Linked DNA regions of Methanotorris formicicus Mc-S-70. The main gene of each other region encodes a partner of the protein of the gene in region 2 in a complex. Links are inferred from orthologs where the notes say so. Each region holds a gene or a part of one and is shown on either strand. Other genes may lie near its edges.

What was found. Proteins that work in one complex are often made in the same cells at the same time.
Region 1: rplX (region 2) and METFODRAFT_RS04990 share a complex: the UniProt entries of both Methanocaldococcus jannaschii proteins name them as parts of the 50S ribosomal subunit. The link is inferred for Methanotorris formicicus Mc-S-70 from one-to-one orthologs.
Region 3: rplX (region 2) and METFODRAFT_RS02685 share a complex: the UniProt entries of both Methanocaldococcus jannaschii proteins name them as parts of the 50S ribosomal subunit. The link is inferred for Methanotorris formicicus Mc-S-70 from one-to-one orthologs.

Annotation. Positions count from the first base shown.
Region 1 is NZ_AGJL01000022.1:18,619-21,428, forward strand. It holds METFODRAFT_RS04990 (50S ribosomal protein L1), read right to left. Parts: upstream 1,822-2,810; coding sequence 1,180-1,821; downstream 1-1,179. Other genes in the region: rpl12p (50S ribosomal protein P1), read right to left, coding at 1-11; METFODRAFT_RS04985 (50S ribosomal protein L10), read right to left, coding at 144-1,154; METFODRAFT_RS04995 (DNA-directed RNA polymerase subunit L), read right to left, coding at 2,080-2,376; METFODRAFT_RS05000 (DUF2067 family protein), read right to left, coding at 2,395-2,810. UniProt on the Methanocaldococcus jannaschii protein: Probably involved in E site tRNA release. Binds directly to 23S rRNA. Protein L1 is also a translational repressor protein, it controls the translation of its operon by binding to its mRNA.
Region 2 is NZ_AGJL01000012.1:4,448-9,816, reverse strand. The notes cover bases 2,368-5,361. They hold rplX (50S ribosomal protein L24), read right to left. Parts: upstream 4,049-5,361; coding sequence 3,686-4,048; downstream 2,368-3,685. Other genes in these bases: rnp1 (ribonuclease P protein component 1), read right to left, coding at 5,069-5,356; METFODRAFT_RS03045 (30S ribosomal protein S17), read right to left, coding at 4,496-4,843; METFODRAFT_RS03050 (50S ribosomal protein L14), read right to left, coding at 4,076-4,474; METFODRAFT_RS03060 (30S ribosomal protein S4e), read right to left, coding at 2,920-3,654; METFODRAFT_RS03065 (50S ribosomal protein L5), read right to left, coding at 2,368-2,895. Also shown: METFODRAFT_RS03095 (50S ribosomal protein L18), read right to left, coding at 1-191; METFODRAFT_RS03090 (50S ribosomal protein L19e), read right to left, coding at 254-703; METFODRAFT_RS03085 (50S ribosomal protein L32e), read right to left, coding at 706-1,122; METFODRAFT_RS03080 (50S ribosomal protein L6), read right to left, coding at 1,132-1,680; METFODRAFT_RS03075 (30S ribosomal protein S8), read right to left, coding at 1,717-2,109; METFODRAFT_RS03070 (30S ribosomal protein S14), read right to left, coding at 2,163-2,324; more of METFODRAFT_RS03065, read right to left, coding at 2,347-2,367. UniProt on the Methanocaldococcus jannaschii protein: One of two assembly initiator proteins, it binds directly to the 5'-end of the 23S rRNA, where it nucleates assembly of the 50S subunit. Located at the polypeptide exit tunnel on the outside of the subunit.
Region 3 is NZ_AGJL01000010.1:26,254-29,074, forward strand. It holds METFODRAFT_RS02685 (50S ribosomal protein L3), read right to left. Parts: upstream 2,005-2,821; coding sequence 997-2,004; downstream 1-996. Other genes in the region: METFODRAFT_RS02675 (50S ribosomal protein L23), read right to left, coding at 1-176; rpl4p (50S ribosomal protein L4), read right to left, coding at 208-972; METFODRAFT_RS02690 (haloacid dehalogenase), read left to right, coding at 2,323-2,821. UniProt on the Methanocaldococcus jannaschii protein: One of the primary rRNA binding proteins, it binds directly near the 3'-end of the 23S rRNA, where it nucleates assembly of the 50S subunit.

The sequences.
Region 1 (2,810 bases), on a different replicon or contig from region 2:
ACGTATTCCATAAATTACACCTCCACAATTATAATGTGTTTCTTTGTTGATTATATGTTTTTCCATAATTTTATTAGTTTCTTTTGTATTTTCAAGTATCTTATATATATTTTTCGGTGACATGCATTCTTAAGAAAAATTGTTTAGAACAATAATGCCAAACCAACTGCAGCCTGTTCTTCTTTCTTCTCCTCTTTCTTCTCTTCTTCTTTCTTCCCCTCTTCTTCTGCTGGAGTTAGAGCAGCACTTGCATTTGCTGATAATTTCTCTCTTAACTCATCGTCTAATGCATCATCGCTAAGTTTTCCTGCAAGAGATAGCATTTGTGCGTATGCCTTACCAATGATGTCACTTGCTGTTTTATCTGTAAGGAATGCACTTTCAATAGATACTGCTCTTGCATTGAGGAATGCTTTTTGTATGAGTAATTCGATTGTATCTTTTGTTGGAATTGCTGCGTTAACTGATATGTTAACTGCATGCATGTATGCATTTTGTATTTTTGATATAAATTCTTCTTCATCTATCTTCAATACATCTGGTGTGTAGATGATTCCATCTTCATAAGCAGCGAGTAAGTTCAACCCAACTTTTATTGGCTTAATTCCTAATGCGGAAAGGACTGTTGCAAGTTTGTGCGAAACGACCTCTCCTGCCTTAACAACAACCTTGTCTTCTTTAATTGCAATTTTACCTTTTTCAATCGCTGCTGGGATACCTACACTCTTAAGTTCTCCAAGGAATGGCCCTGGAGGCATTCCTGTTGAACCTTTTTGGACTTTAATGTCACAAGGTGCAATTGCCCCTCCTTTTATAGGAGCGGGTGTCTTACTTGCCTCCAATTCTTTATATAATTTGAATGGATTCATGTCTGTAACAAGGATTGCTGCCCCTTTCTCAACATAGTCAGTAAGTTTAGCAAATTCAGGATTGTTTGTTTCTTCAGATAATTCCTGAATTGCCCTTATAATAAGGGAGTTTCTTGACATTCTTAAAATCATTTTTCCTCTAATCTTGTCTCTAATTTCTTGGAGTTGCCTTGCAGGAACTTCCATCATGTCAATTATTGCTACAATAGGCTTGCTTTTTAGGAGTTCTTTTAATGTATTTACTTCCTCAATTTTCCAAGGGGCAATTTTACGTTGTGTTTCCACTGCTGATGTCATTTTTTTCATCCCCTTATTTTTCTATTTTAACTGCTGGCCCCATTGTGAGTTTTGTATATGCACTTTTAACGTGGTAAAGCCCCTTCTCGTATTTCTTAGCAACTGTGTTTAAAACAGATTCAATATTTTCAGCAATTTCTTCATCACTCATCTTCTCAGTACCAACTAAAGCGTGGAATATTGGTTTGTCCCTTGTGTTTACAATAACTGTCTTTTTAAGTCTTTCAACCAATGGCTTTAAATTAATATTTGCAGGAACTGGTTTTGGCATCTTTCCTCTCGGACCTAATATTGGACCAAGATATCTACCAACCAAAGGCATCATATCCGCCTGTGCTATGAAGAAATCATGAGCATTTGCAACTTTTCTTGCTTTTCTTTTATCTTTTCCCAATTCTTCCAATTCTTCTTCTCTAATAACAGTTAGTCCTAATTCTTCTGCCTGAGCCGCCAAATCCCCTTTTGCGATAACCGCGATTTTTGCCTCTTTACCTCTTCCGTGAGGCAACACTATTTCCTCTTTTAATCTGTTCTCTGGCCTTGATAGGTCCAATTCCTTGAGGTTCACTACTAAGTCGAATGACTGTGTGAAGTTTCGCGGCTTCGCAAGGCGGCGAGCCTCCTTCACTGCTTGCAGTATCTTTTCTCTGTCCATGCTATTGCCTCCATTTAATTAGTGCATAGAGCATCATTATTATACATAACCTATTATATAAATATTACTACAATGATTACCTGCGTTATGGTCGCTACAATTAACCAACTTAAAATTTAAATTATTATTGTGGTTGAATTCATAATTTTAAACTAAAAAAGTATTTTGTTATTATTTTTTGCATGTAATGATTATACCTAAATTAATATCATAAGTGGTATTTAACTTTAACTGTTCTCATATTTTTTATATTTTACTCTAATTTATATTTTGTAATAACTCATCACACATTTTTATTAAATCTTTTAATGCCTCCTTTAAAACTTCCTCTGCATTAACGCCTTTTTCGGTTGTAATTAGTAACTTTGGATTTGATATGCATCTTCCAGTATCAGGATCTAAAACTGGGTGGTCTATTGAATATGAAGCCATTAAAACCCCTTCTTTATTTAATAGAATATCCTTCAATACATTACATAATGAGTGGTCTTCATTCAACAACTCAACTTCTATTAAGTTTTCTTTTTTTTCTAAGATTTTTACCATTTTATCCATATTTACCTCCTCCTTTGATTATTTAATTTCTACTCCTGCAAGTTCTTTTTTTGCTAAGGTTATATCTTTATTAAGTACGATTTTTCCGTTCTCTTCCCTGAGAAATCCTTTTTCAAGTCCTTCTTCAATTATCTCATCAACATCTTTTCCAGTTAAATAAGTAGCAAGAGTAATAAGGTTTTTTACTGGTTTTGAACCAATTCTTTTAAATGCAAGTTCCCCATAGATTTCATTTAACTCATATAGAATCTCATTTAAACTGTCCAATTCAAGTGAAGTTTTAATAATACCCTCTTCCTTTAAATACTTAACATTATGACCTAATGCTTTTAAGGTATCAATTACCAAATCCTTGTTTACAGGATATTTTAAATCACTTAAACTGTATTCATATAAACCTTCTTCATCTTTTGTATATTTTCCATGCACTCTCT
Region 2 (5,369 bases):
GAATGTGCTGAAACAACTGTTTTGTCTCCTTTTTCATCATACAATACAATCTGTGCAATGATGTGATTTAATGTTTTTCTTGCAACTAATCTTGGTTTTTCTGACAACAACAATTTCAATCTTTGCCTAAAGTCTGTTTTTCCTTCTCTTCTTCTCCTAAAAGGCACCCTATATTTAGCATCACGTGCCATGTTTTTACCTCCATTATGTGAAAATTTTTTTAACTAAATAAACAGTATTCTTAAAAATTGAATTATTTAGCCAAAATACCGTGGTCTCTCATGTATAAGAGCATGTGGCTTCTACTTCTGAATGCTCCACCTTTTGCCATTCTATACAATTTTCTATATGTTCCTCTGTCTATTGTCCCGTTGTCTCTAAACTCTTTCAACAACTTTCTCAAAGGTCTTATTGTGTTCATCCATCTTTCTTTTTTAGGAGTTCTTGCTCCTTTAGCCCCTCTTCTTGAACCAGGACCTCTTCTTCTACCTTTTCTTTTTTGTTCTTTTAATTTTTTGGTTCTTGCACTACTAATACCTTTCTTTTGCTTTTTCTTAATTACTCCATCTTTTATTAATGCCCTTATATCATCCTTCGTAATTGCTGCTTTAACTAAATCCAACTTCTCCGGGTCTACCCATACTCTGTCAAGTCCACATTTTAAGATATCCGCAGCCATCCTTCTTTGAACGGAAACATCCATATTTAATCACCTTTTACGCCCAAGAGTTCCTTTTGTTTTTCTTCTGAAATGTTGAGTATTTTTACACCCAACTCTTCTGCCCTCTTTATAATTTCAATTCTTTTTCTTTTTCCAACTGTTGCTGCAATCCTTGCCCCTTGTGTTTTTGGGTCTAATTTTTCTAATTCCTTTACATTGTGAATGAGGACATCTTCCAATCCACTTGGGTGTAAACCTCTAACAAGTTTAGGACTTCTGTATCCAACTTTAACAATTGCAGGTCTGTGTTTTAGTTGCAATCTCATCCCACTGTGTCTCCCTTTTGGTTTTCTCCACTTCTCCCCTAATCTTTTGTGTCTGAACCATTCTTGTCTTAAGAATTTAGGTTTTTTCATCTTTTGCTTGAATCTAACTCTCATCAATCTTTTAAATTCACTCATGGCATCACCTTATAGCACTTTTCCTGCCTTCTCCACAATGTAAATACCATCTTGGAAGATCCTTGGATCTCTTCCTTTAATTTTTGTTGCCTGTTCAATGTTTGCAGCAGTCTGACCAACTTTCTCCTTATCAATTCCTGTAACAATTACATCTTCACCGCTAACTTTAACTGTAACGCCATCTAGGATTTTTGCTCTTCTTGGATATTTTTCTCCTAAGAAGTTATCAATAATAACTTCATTTCCTTTAACTGAGACTTTCATTGGGAAGTGGGCATATCTTATCTTTAATTTGTATGTAAAACCCTCTGTTACTCCCTTAATCATGTTTTTTATGTGTGCTCTAAATGTTCCAATGATAGCGGCTTGTTTCTTTCTTGGATATTCACATTCAATAACAACTTTGTTGTCCTCCTTCTTTACCTCAACACCAGGGTATGAGAAAACTCTTTTAAGTTCTTTTCCTCCTGATTTGACAATAACTTCATTTCCCACAATGTCTACAGTAACATTTTCGGGAATTTCCACCTCTTCCCTTATAAATGCTGCAACTGGCATGTTTTTACCTCCTATCAATAAATTATTAATGAAAACTTAGAACACGTAGGAAATTAATCTTCCACCAATTCCTTTTTCCTTTGCTTCATAGTGTGTCATTATTCCTTGAGATGTGCTTACAATCAACAAACCAAAGTCCCTTGCTGGAAGGTATTTCTTTTCAAAGTTCTCAAACTCGTGTTTCTTAACAGCATATCTTGGTTTAATTGCACCACATTTGTTTATCTTACCAATCAACTCAACTTTGAATATTCCTGCTCTTCCATCCTCTATAAATTCAAACTCTCCAATGTATCCATGGTCTTGCATAACCTTCAATACTCTACCAATCAACTTTGATGCGGGTTTTATGTAAACTACTTTTTTCCCCACTCTCTCACAATTTGCTAAATGGTTTAACGCATTTGCCAGTGGGTCCATTAAACTCATGTTGATACCTCCTTAAATTTAACTAATAATTTTTTAAAGTTTGTTTAGGGCGATTAATCATATTTTTTAAATCCTAATTTTGCAGCCACTTCCCTAAAGCACTGTCTGCATAAATTGAGTCCGTATTTTCTAATTAATCCTGGTCCTACATGTCCACATCTTTGACATGGTCTTATTCCTATTCCATATTTTCTTTTCCATGGTGCTTTTGCCATTTACATCACCTTTTGTTTTTATTTATTCTTCCCTTACAACCTCTACTCCAAAGTGTTTCTCAATGAATTCAATTGCTTCCTCTCTTGTAACTCTGTGCCTTTTAGGAATGTGTGCTCTTTTTATTTTTCTCCTCTTAATTCTGTAACCTGGTCTCTCTAAGGTGACACAAACATCCATTCCATAAATTCCAATCATTGGATCATACTTCTGTCCAGGGAAGTCTATGTGCTCATGAATACCGAATGAGAAGTTTCCGTACTCGTCAAATGAACTTTCGTACAATTTTTTACCTTCTGCTTTGAATGCAATGAATGCATTTTTTAAGAATTCCTCTGCTTTCTTTCCTCTTAATGTAACTTTTAATCCAATTGGCAATTTCTTTCTAATTCCAAATGCTGGGTTTGTTTGCTTTGCCAAGGTTCTTATTGGTCTTTGCCCAGTTATCTCTTCCATAACCTTTGCTCCTTTTGTTAACCTATCTCCTGCTTCCCCAACACCAAAGTTGACCACAACTTTTTCAATCCTTGGTTTTAACATTGGGTTGTTGTTCCAAAGTTCTTGGTATGACATGTTTATCCTCCCAATAACGTTTTTTTATAATTTGATTATTGGTTCTTCGTCTCCAATAACGAATACATAATCTTTGATTGTTTTAAATTTCTCTCCATCAGAGTTTTCTAATGTTATGATATCGGGGTAGAAAACTCTCTTCTCAATATCAACTATCTTTACAAATTCTCCAATGTGTTTTCCACCTGTAATGTATGCCAATTTACCAACTTCAAATGGAATGTGTGCTTTAATTTCCTGTTCAGGAACTCCCATTAAAACAACATCCCCTGTTTTGTAAACATCCTCTTCAGCCTTTGTAGGGTTTGAAACTCTTATGAGGTGGTTTCTTCCATCGTGTAAATTGAGTTGAATGTGCCCTCCTTTAACAACAGTTTTGTTTTTAATTCTACACAACTTAACATCTGGATTTTCAGTTGGTCTTAAAACAATTCTACCTTTTTCATCAAATAATGCTCTGAAGTGTTCGTTTGTATCTGGAATTGATATAACGTCCATAAAACCAACAGGGAATTTATGTTCTTTCCTCTTTCTTCCATCAACTAAGATTTTACCCATTTTAATAATCTTTTTAGCCTCTCTTGCGTTATCAGCATATTTTAAAATATCTCTAACAATCAACAACAATGGTAAGGAACCATCCATTGCGTGTGGTCCTGGTAATGGCCTTACAACGAACTTGTGAACTTTTCTTGGAATCTGCCAGTTTGATGGAGCAGTCAGTCTTTTCAAATGTTTTCTTGGTCCTTTATTTGCCATATTCACACCTCATTAATTTATTTATTTTGGCTTATTCCTTTTTTATTTGTTTGAATCTCTTTTCATCCCCATCATACAACTTAACAATCATTACATTTGATGGATGTATTGGGTATGGACTTTCTTTTCCATCTTGTTTGTAGTTTGCAGCACCTTCAACATAAATTCTGTATCTATCGTAATCCACTTTAACAACTTCTCCCTGATGTCCTTTAAAGTCCCCTCTCATAATTTTAACAACATCTCCTTTTCTGATTGGAAGTGTGTTTTTACCAAATTTTTCCTTTAATTCTTTTGACAACATTGCAGACATGATTTTGTTTCTTAAATGTAATGGTGCGTTAAATAGGGCTTTTCTTTGTTTTCTTGGTTGTTTTGACTTGGTTAAAGCCACCATATTTTCACCTTTATTGTTTTTTAATTATAGGATGATTCTTGCTAATCTTGAAACACCTGGCCATCTTTCTGCTGCTTCTTTTGCAACCGGCCCTTTGATTTCTGAACCTTTTGGGTTTCCATCAGGAGTTACAATAACGGCAGCGTTGTCCTCAAATTTAACCCTTGTTCCATCAGGTCTTCTGATTTCTTTCTTTTGTCTAATAATTACAGCAGGGAAGACTTGTTTTCTCATTTCAGGAGTTCCTTTCTTAACTGAAACAAAAACCATATCCCCTACTCCAGCGGAAGGTAATCTTCTTGCAACACCTTTGTAGTTTTTAACTGCTATAATTTCTAATTCTCTTGCCCCTGTGTTGTCAGCACAAACCAATCTTGCACCATTTGGTAATGCCCTTGTAACTTTTGAACCATGACTTTTCATAATGCCACCTCTTTAGACAAATTATTCTTCTCCTTTTACTTCGTTTATCTGTCCAAGTTTTTCAACAACAACGAATGATTTTGTCTTACTTATTGGTCTACATTCCATAACTCTAACAACATCTCCAACTTTTGCGTTTATGCATTCTGGATTATGAGCAACTAATTTTGATGTTCTTTTTTCGTATCTTTCATATTTCTTTAGGTATTTTACAATTTCTCTTTTAATAACGACTGTTTTGTGTGCCTTATCACTAACTACTATACCTTCAAACATTTGCCCTCTTACAGGCAATGTTCCATGGAAAGGACAGTTTTTGTCATTGCATTCTTTTTCAGGAACATTTACTGGAATTCCAATGTTTCTCATGTTCAGACCTCCTACAACTTTACATGTTTTGAGCATAATATGCATGAATTATTTTCATAAAAATTGACTGTGTTAAAACCACATCAATATTTGATTATAAAATACGGTGTCCCATAAAGGGAGAATTACCTAATCAAGAATAATTTCTGAAATATTAATAACTGATATTTATACTTTACACTGGTGGGGACTTTAAAATAGTAATTTTTAATATTTAAAGTTTTTTTAGTATGAGTAGAGTTCTTTTATTTTCCTCTTTAATCTGTCCTCTGGTCTGCCGATTAGTAATCTTCCATCAACGTCCACTCTGCATGTTGGCAGTTTAAATCTGAACACTGCAATATCTTTTGGTATTATTACCTCTTGTCCATTCTCTTTTTCAATTACTAAGGTGTTCCTGCTTTCATCTATAATTCTGCCCTTTATGCCAATCATTGATGGGTTTCTGGATTTTACTATCTCCACTTCTAATCCGATAAGTTCATGCCTCAAAATATTATATGGAGTTATCATACTTGCCCCACCA
Region 3 (2,821 bases), on a different replicon or contig from region 2:
GTTATCATTGTATTTATCTTCTCAACTTCAACATTAAACAACTCTTTCATCGCTTTCTTAATATCTTCCTTTGTTGCTTTTCTATGTACATAAAATACCAACTTGTTCTCTTCCTCAATAAGTTTCATCGTCTTCTCGCTAATTACTGGCATTTTTATGACATCAAAGACATCCATATAACCACCTCATACTAAAAAGGTAATAAATTTAAAGTTTAAATCTTTCACTTAACTTTTCTATTGCATTCTCTGTCCAGAGTGTTAATCTTCCTGCCATCGCCCCTGGAGCAATGTGTATTACCCCAAGGTTATCGGCTGTTATAACATCAACTCCCGGAAGGTTTCTTGATGCTTTTATTGCTTCACATTTGTCCCCAACAACAACCAAAACACTTCTTGGTTTTCTGTATCTTCTTCCCCTCATCTTCCCTTTTCCAGCCCTAATCTTGATACCTTCCTTAGCCCTCTCAACGTCCTTATCCAAACCTAATGTCTTAAACACATTAACAACATCTTTTGTTTTTTGGAGGTTTTCAAAATCATTATCAACAACTAATGGGATTGATGGAACACCATCAATAATATGCCCTCTCTCTTTAACTAATTCTGGATTTGCTGATGCTGCTATAGCACTCATTAATGCTTTTATTCTTTCTTTCTTATTTATTTTTTCCCATAAGATTTTCTCAACTTTTGGTGGGTGGCACCTTCTACCCCCCACTGCTTGAGGGACAAATGCTGCCCATCCTTGTGCTGTTCTTTTAACTCTTGCTCTACCGTGTCCCTTACCTATTGACTCTGCTGTTGTTCTCTTCCCAGCAAGTGGGTCTGAACCTTTTGGTTGTAATCTTGCAGTTAATGCTGAGATAACTGCTCTTTTAATTAAATCAGGTCTATACTCTGTTTCAAATATTGATGGTAATTCAATTTCCCCTTTTTTAGAACCATCTAAGTTATAAACCACTGCCTTCATACTAACACCTTAACCTATTGTGTTTTAGTTTCCTTGTTTTGATGTTGTACTGATGTATGTTATTTCCGGCAATCCAAATTCATCTTCTACTGGTCTAATTGCACTCCTCAATACAACCAATCTTTTTGCTGGCCCTGGAACTGAACCCTTAACTACAACGTAGTTGTTTCTTACAACCCCGTAGTGCAAGAATCCACCTTTTGGTGTGATTTCTTCCCCACTGTTTCCAATTTTTAATATTCTCTTATTGTATTCTGTTCTTTGGTGGTATCCCATTTGACCTGGCATTGGAACTGTCCACATAATTCTCTTTGGTGTCCATGGACCTATTGAACCAACGTGTCTTCCTACACTTTTTCTTTGGTGTTTTCCAAATTGTATTTTGACTCCCCATCTTTTAACTTGCCCTTGGAATCCTTTACCTTTTGTTACTGCAATAGCATCTACAAATTCCCCTTCACTAAATACATCAGTTATTGATAACTTTTTACCAAGGATTTCTTTTGCGTAGTTTAATCTTTCTTGGATATCTTTTCCACCAATTCTAATTTCTAAAACTTCTGGTTTTTTCTTTGGTAAGGTTGTATTTTTTGGGTTTGTGTGGACGAGAACTCTGACATCAACTATTTTATCAACTAAACTATCGAGTTCTTCAACTGTTTTTTTCTCTTCTTTTTTAGGTAATGTTTTTATTTTTCTTGCTAATTCTTCGTCTAATTCATCAGCCCAAACTTCTGTTAAGGTTTTTAAGCCCCTTGTATCTTTTCCATAAACTCTAATACCAAATACATTGATATCTGGTGCTTCCAATATTGTTATTGGTGTAAATACTTCTTGGTTTGCATTTGGACTTTTTGGATTGTTTTCTTTAACCAATGCGTGGCTCATTCCTGCTTTATATACTGGGAATGCTTGCAATCTTACTTTATCTTCTTCTGGCCATGATCTTATTCTTGGTACTGGTCTTTTTGCTCTTTTTCTTGGACTAAATGCAAGGGAACCTCTACGAGGTCTATTCCTCTTCATACCCATAATATAACCTCCATTATAGCATTATTTCATGTTTCTAATGTCCAAATACCCCTCTAACAATTACCCTCATCTAAAAATGAACCTGTCACTGGCTTACGCCTTTTCAGGTCTCAGGTGCCTTATTATTGTTATGGGTAGGGGTATAAATATTTAACCTACATTAGGTTAAAAAATTGCACAAATTTTTATAAAAACATGTAAAATCAATTTTAAAATTGATAATGTCATTGAAAATCAGTATGTGGTATATATAAAAGAACGATGATATAATTCAATAATGGATTTTAATATATATAATTTTTGGTGGGGAATGATAATATGTTCAACGAAAATGAATTGAGTTATCTTATAAAATACTTTGAAGAAAAGGATAGATTAAGAGAAGAGATATTAAAATTATCAAGGGAAATAACAAAAGACTGTGCATTGACTATAAGAAAAATACACAAAAGAAAAGAGGTTTCATTAGAAGAAATATTTGAAAAATTAAGACAACTAAACGAATTGGTTAAAAAACATGTTGATTTTGAAAAATATGCTAGCACACCACAACAGGAGTTTGTTGAGGCAAAAGCACTATATGACATTATATTTAACAATAAAATCCCAACATATAAAGAGTTTGAATTTATTAAGGAAGAGAATTATATTTTAGGTTTGTGTGATGTTATTGGAGAGTTAAGGAGAGCTTTATTAGACGCTATAAAAGATGACAACAAAGAACTTGCAGAAAAATACTTCAACTATATGGAAGAGATTTACGACTTCATAATGAAGTTTGACCACTACCATGTAATAGATAATTTAAGAAGAAAAC